Acuticoccus sediminis: one gene and its partner. The protein of the gene in region 2 interacts with the protein of the main gene of each other region in a pairwise test. Links are inferred from orthologs where the notes say so. Each region holds a gene or a part of one and is shown on either strand. Other genes may lie near its edges. The genes, in order: DLJ53_RS04215 and ndk.

What was found.
Region 1: the proteins of ndk (region 2) and DLJ53_RS04215 interact in binary tests that used the Escherichia coli proteins (3 or more experiments, as listed by UniProt). The link is inferred for Acuticoccus sediminis from one-to-one orthologs.

What each region holds. Positions count from the first base shown.
Region 1 is NZ_QHHQ01000001.1:984,534-987,805, forward strand. Bases 54-3,010 are described here. They hold DLJ53_RS04215 (5-formyltetrahydrofolate cyclo-ligase), read left to right. Parts: upstream 54-1,218; coding sequence 1,219-1,803; downstream 1,804-3,010. Other genes in these bases: DLJ53_RS04205 (alpha/beta hydrolase fold domain-containing protein), read right to left, coding at 54-128; DLJ53_RS04210 (DMT family transporter), read left to right, coding at 278-1,219; DLJ53_RS04220 (TIGR00282 family metallophosphoesterase), read left to right, coding at 1,903-2,724; DLJ53_RS04225 (acyl-homoserine-lactone synthase), read left to right, coding at 2,924-3,010. In the rest of the region: more of DLJ53_RS04205, read right to left, coding at 1-53; more of DLJ53_RS04225, read left to right, coding at 3,011-3,272. UniProt on the Escherichia coli protein: Involved in the removal of 5-formyltetrahydrofolate.
Region 2 is NZ_QHHQ01000005.1:260,372-263,422, forward strand. What follows is about bases 275-3,010. They hold ndk (nucleoside-diphosphate kinase), read right to left. Parts: upstream 1,986-3,010; coding sequence 1,563-1,985; downstream 275-1,562. Other genes in these bases: DLJ53_RS22830 (HpcH/HpaI aldolase/citrate lyase family protein), read left to right, coding at 275-440; DLJ53_RS22835 (glutathione S-transferase family protein), read right to left, coding at 556-1,179; DLJ53_RS22840 (hypothetical protein), read left to right, coding at 1,280-1,474; DLJ53_RS22850 (DinB family protein), read left to right, coding at 2,109-2,612; DLJ53_RS22855 (DUF1801 domain-containing protein), read right to left, coding at 2,644-3,010. Outside these bases: more of DLJ53_RS22830, read left to right, coding at 1-274; more of DLJ53_RS22855, read right to left, coding at 3,011-3,051. UniProt on the Escherichia coli protein: Major role in the synthesis of nucleoside triphosphates other than ATP. The ATP gamma phosphate is transferred to the NDP beta phosphate via a ping-pong mechanism, using a phosphorylated active-site intermediate.

The DNA of each region.
Region 1 (3,272 bases), on a different replicon or contig from region 2:
CTCTCGGCCTGCGGCTGTCGCCCGGCCAGATCGGCAAACGCCACGCGCCGTGCGTCGGGCGTGCCGGCGACGGGATGGGCGCCGATCCGCACGCGGACGTCGTCGAGGGTGGTGGGGCGTTGGTCCATGGAGCAGTCTCCTTCGCCAGAGCCAACGGCGGGACACGAATGGGTGTTCCCTCGCTCTATTCAGGAGACGTTGAGAGAGATTGTGCTATGTGCGTCGCAGAGCCGCAGACACTCCGGAAATCGATGCGGCCAGGAATGAAGACACTTCCATGACCGCACGTGTGACCGTGGCCTCGAATCCCGCCGTCGGGGTCATGTGGAAAATCGTCTCCGTCGTCGTGTTCACGATGATGCTCACGATGGTGAAGCTTGTCGGCGACCGAATACCCGTCGGGCAAATGCTGTTTGCGCGAAACTTCTTCGGTCTCATCCCCGTCCTCATCGTGATCGTCTGGACGGGTCATCTGCACGACGCGCTGGAGACCAAGTCGATCACAGGTCACGTCAAGCGTGCGGCGGCAGGTATGTTCGCGATGGGGCTGTGGTTTGCGGCGCTCGACCATCTGCCCCTCCCGGAGGCGACCGCGATCGTCTATGCGGCCCCGCTGATGATGGTCATGATGGCCGCGCTTCTACTGGGCGAGACCGTTCGCATCTACCGCTGGTCGGCGGTGGGCATCGGCTTCGTCGGCGTCGTCGTCATCATGATCCCGCAGATCCGGGCCGGCTTCGACATCACCCACGACGCCAAGGCGCTCGGCGCGCTGCTGGCGCTGATCGCCGCGGTCTTCATGGCGATGGCGTCGGTCTTCGTGCGCCAGCTCGCGCGCACCGAGGCGACGAGCACCATCGTCCTCTACTTCCTGCTGGCGGGCACGGGCATGACCCTGCTGACGCTGCCGACCTGGGTGGTGCCGTCCTGGCTCGACCTTCTGGGGCTGGTGGCGATCGGGGTGTCCGGCGGCGTCGGCCAGCTTCTGCTGACGCAGGCCTACCAGCACGCCGAGGCGTCGCTGATCGCCCCCTTCGAGTACACCTCGATCATCTGGGTCGTCCTGTTCGGCTACGTGATCTTCGGCGAGGTGCCGAGCATCTACGTCGTCGTCGGCGCGGCGATCGTCATCTCGTCCGGCATCTTCGTCATCTTCCGCGAGCGCCAGCTCGGCCTGCAGCGAGAGGAGCGCAAGGTCGGCGCCCCGCTGAGGCCCTGATGGCGCGCAGCGGTCCGACCCCCGCGGCGCCCGGCGCCGGACAGTCGCCGGCCGAGCTGAAGGCGCGGCTGCGCACCACCGCGATGCTGCGCCGGCAGGAGGCCGCCCGGACGGTGCGGGGGGCCGGCGCGGCCATCGCCGCACGCGCCGACGAGCTGCCCGGCGCCGCCATCGTCTCCGGCTACCTGCCGATCCGCGACGAGATCGATCCGCGGCCGCTGATGGCCGCGCTGGGGTCCACCGCGCAGATCGCCCTGCCGAAGATCGAGGACGGCCGCATGCGCTTCGTCGTCATGGGGGAGGGGGACAGGCTCGTCTCCGGCCGCTTCGGCCTCACCGAGCCGAGCGGCGGGGCGGAGGTGGTGCCCGACCTGGTGCTGGTGCCGCTTCTCGCCTTCACGCGCACCGGCGGGCGGCTCGGCTACGGCGCCGGCCACTACGACCGCTGGCTCGGCGAGCACCCGGGCCGGCGGACGGTCGGCCTCGCCTACGCCGCGCAGGAGCTGCCGGAGCTGCCGATCGAGCCGCACGACCACCCCCTCGACGCGATCCTCACCGAGCAGGATCTCATCCGAATCGGCTGACATTGCCCGGAATTTGGAGTTGACGGGGGCCCGGGCGCGCCCCACGACGCGTGCCATGAAACAGAACAAGCCGCTTATGCCTCATCGCCGGAGCCGCGCATGAGGATTGTCGTGTTGGGTGATGTCGTCGGCCGCGTCGGGCGGCAGGCGATCCAGACCCATCTTCCCCGCCTGGTGGAGCGCTGGTCGCTCGATTTCGTGGTCGTCAACGGCGAGAACGCCGCCGGCGGGTTCGGCATCTCGGAAGAGATCGCACAAGAGATCCTCGACGCCGGGGCGGACTGCATCACCACCGGCAATCACGTCTGGGACCAGCGCGAGGCGCTCGTCTTCATCGAGCGGCAGCCGCGCATGCTGCGCCCGATCAACTTCCCGCCCGGCACGCCCGGTCACGGTGCGGCGATGTTCACTGCCCGCAACGGCGCGCGAATACTTGTGGCGAACGTCATGGGCCGCATCTTCATGGACCCGCTGGACGATCCGATACGGCCGCTGGAGGCCGCGCTCGACGTGCACAGGCTCGGTTCCGAGGTGGACGCCGCGATCGTCGACATCCACGCCGAGGCGACCAGCGAGAAGCAGGTCTTCGGCCACATGCTGGACGGCCGCGTTTCGATCGTGGTGGGCACGCACACCCACTGCCCGACCGCCGATCACCGCGTGCTGCCGGGCGGCACGGCGTTCATCACCGATCTCGGCATGTGCGGCGCCTATGACGGCGTGATCGGCATGGACAAGGAGGAGCCGGTTCGCCGGATGATCGAGCGTGTTCCCGGCCAGCGCATCACACCCGCGACCGGACCGGCGACGATTTGTGGCATCGCGGTGGAGACGGACGATTCCACCGGTCTCGCAAAATGGATTGTGCCGATCCGGATGGGCGGCGTTCTCCACGAGGCTGGCCCCTCCGAATGGGGCTAACCGCCTCTAGTTGCTTAAGGCGGGGCGCAATTAACGAACGCTTTGCGCGCACGCGGACCCGCCAGTTTTGCCAACTCTCACGCTATAGTTTGCTTCTCGTCTATCTATACGTGTGCGTCATATACTAATTGACGTTTACCTAAACAATTCCCTTCAATAATCATCTTCTCTGTCAGCAATTCCGCTGATGGAGGACGTTATGTATTTCGCCATCGAATCCCACCAGTTCGCCACGTTCGGTCATCTTCTCGACCAAATGTACAACCTTCGTCACCGTGTGTTCTGCGAGCAGCTGAAATGGGTAAGTGCAGAGGGAGGTAAAGAGCGCGACATCTATGACAACCTGTCGCCGGTGTATCTGCTCCATACTGATGAAAATGCTGAGTTTCTGTATGCGGCAGCCCGGTTGATGCCCACGTCGGGCCGGACACTACTTACGGATGTGTTCGCAGAGACCATGCCGGACGCGGTCGCGTTTCAGTCTCCCTTCGTTTGGGAAATCACCCGGCTGTGCGTGGACGAGGAATTGATCCGCCAGCATCAGCCCA
Region 2 (3,051 bases):
GCCCCCGCCTCGCGGCGATGACCTGGGGCCTCGAGGACCTCTCCGCCGCGCTCGGCGTGTCGCGCACGCGCGACGAAAACGGGCGCGTCACCGACCCGTTCGCCTTCGCGCGCACGATGTGCCTCGCCGGGGCGAAGGCCGCCGGCGTCCTTCCCATCGACGCGGTCTATACGGATTTCCGCAACTCGGAGGGTCTCGCCCGCGAGTCGCGGGAGGCGGCGGCGGACGGCTTCCTGGGCAAGCTCGCGATCCATCCGGCGCAGGTCGCGGTCATCAACGAGGCGTTCACTCCGTCGGCCGAGGCGGTCGCCGCGGCCAGGCGCATCGTCGCCGCGTTCGAGGAGAACCCCGGCGCTGGCGTCGTCTCGCTGGACGGAAGGATGGTGGACCGGCCCCACCTCATCAACGCGCAGCAGCTGCTGGCGCGCGTCGGGGCCTGAGGGCGAGGCGTTCGGGCCGGGCCATGCCCGGCCTCCCTTCACCGGCGCCCCGGCGCGCCGGTCGCTGGACCGGGCCGCGTCGCGCGCGGCCCTCGCTTCCGTCCGGGACCGCGCGTCAGCCCGGGTAGGTGTCGGCGAATGCCGGCAGCTTCATCGCGCGGGCCGCGAGCGCGGTGAGCTTCGGGTAGCGCCCCTCCACCAGGAACGGGTTCGTCACCTCCGCCTGCTGGTAGGTGCAGACCGCCGCGACGTCGGATCCGTCCGGCTTGTCGCCACCGAAGAACCCGGCTTCCGGCGTGATCTCCTCCAGCGCGGCGAGGCCGCCCTCGATCTGGCCGATGACGCGCGTCTGCCAGTCCTTCCAGTGGAACTCCTCCGGCCGGCGGTTCTTCTCGTAGACCAGCGAGACGACCTTCTCGACGGTGGAGTGCGCCAGGGCGATGCGCTGCAGGCAGTCGCGGCGGGCGAGCCCCGTCGCCGGAACGAGGCGCATATCCGGCATGGAATCGTCGAGCCAGTCGCAGATCGGCATCGACTCGATGAGGCGCGTGCCGTCGGCCAGCACCAGGACAGGCACCCGGATGCCGGGGTGGTAGGACTTCATGATGTCGGCCTGCGACGGATCCGTCGCCGCGACGTCCAGCCGTTCCAGCTCGCGGCCCTGCAGGGCGCACCAGATCGCCACCCGCCGCGCATAGGGCGACAGGTTGCGGCCCACCAGCGTCATCGTCTCGCTCATCGTTATCCTCCCCGCGAGTGCGAAGGCGCACCCGATCGGTCGTTCTTATAATTTCGCCGACGCTTTATTTCACTGTTTGTAGGCGGATTCGAGCCCGGTGATGTCCAACATCACCCTGCCGGGCATCGCCCCCCATGGCGCGGCCGGCTCCCTCGCGATCCGGATCGTCCAGAATTTCGAGGAAGCGGGTCGGCACGATCTGCCAGATAAGGCCGTAGCGATCCCTCGGCCGGGCGCACTGGATCGGCGCGCCATCGTGCCCCCGACGCGCCGGCCGGGGGCGATGCCGCAGTAGAAGGCCGCCGCGTCAGCCGCCCCCGCCACGAACCGCAGGTTCGAAGCGATACGCTGGATGGGCGGCCTCGGCAGTCAGGGGGCCGGTGTCAGCCGACGATCTCGTTGCCACCGAACCAGAAGGCGATCTCCTCGGCCGCCGTCTCCGCGGCGTCGGAGCCGTGCACCGAGTTCTCGCCGATGGAGGTGGCGAACTCCTTGCGGATGGTGCCCGGCGCGGCGTCGGCCGGGTTGGTCGCGCCCATCACTTCGCGGTTCTTGGCGATGGCGTTCTCACCTTCCAGCACCTGCACGACCGTCGGGCCGGAGGACATGAACGTGGTGAGCTCCTCGTAGAACGGGCGCGCCTTGTGGACCTCGTAGAACTTCTCGGCCTGCTGCTTGGACATCCACACGCGCTTGGCGGCGACGACGCGCAGACCCGCCTCCTCGAGCTTGGCGGTGATCGCGCCCGTCAGATTGCGCTTGGTCGCGTCGGGCTTAATCATGGAAAAGGTACGTTCGATGGCCATTCTCATCCTCGAGGGTTGCCGCCGCGCGGCGTGTGTTCCGTGACGTCGCGGGCGATCGTCGCGCCGCTGTGTTGCGCTCGCTATAAACAGGCCCAGCCTACAACCGCAACAGGAGGTGATGGCGTGAACGCATTCCCGATGCTGGCCCGCTACAACCGCTGGGCCAACCGAACGGCCTACGCCGCCGCCGCGGACCTCTCCGACACCGACTACCGCGCCGACTGCGGCGCCGCGTTCGTCTCGATCCACGGCACGCTCAACCATCTCGTCGTCACCGACCGGATCTGGATGTACCGCTTCACCGGCCGGCCCTACCCGCAGGCCGCCCTCGACGCGACCGCGTGCGACGACTTCGCCGGGCTGAAGGCCGTGCGCGAGGCACTCGACGAGGAGATCGTCGCCTGGGTCGAGGGCCTGTCCGACGCGGAGCTCGCGGCCACCATCTCCTACGTGCGCGCGACGACGCCGGAGAAGATCACCCAGCCGCTGGCGCCGGGCCTCCTCCACCTCTTCAACCACCAGACCCACCATCGCGGCCAGGTCCACGCGATGCTTACCCGCCTCACAGGCCAGGCACCGCCGTTCGACCTCCTCTACTACCAGCGCGAGGCGGGCGAAGGCGTCTGAGCCACCCGGCCCCTCGGCCGGGCCGCGGACCTCACGGGACCCAGCCGGGCAGCGCGGCGGCCTGCCTGACCCAGGCCGCGAACCGCTCCTCGTCGAGGACGTCGGTCTCGCGGATGTCGATCCAGCGGGAATCCTTGCTGCGGTCCGTCCCGCCGGGCGGCAGCGGGTCGAGCGAGACGCCCCGGAAGAAGGTCACCTTCACGTAGGCGGTGAAGACCCGGAACGAGAGGAACCAGCCGTTTCCCTCGGCCCCGTAGAGCGGCGAGTTCCATTTCACCGCCTTGCGGACGTCCGGAACGGCCCGCACGATCAGCGCGTCGAGGCGGCGGCCGAGGTCGCTCTTCCAGCCGGGCATGGCCGCGATGTACCGCTGCACCGGCGCATCCCCGTCCGCCATCGCGATCTGCGGGTTGCCGCCTGCGAGGAGCACCACCCCGTC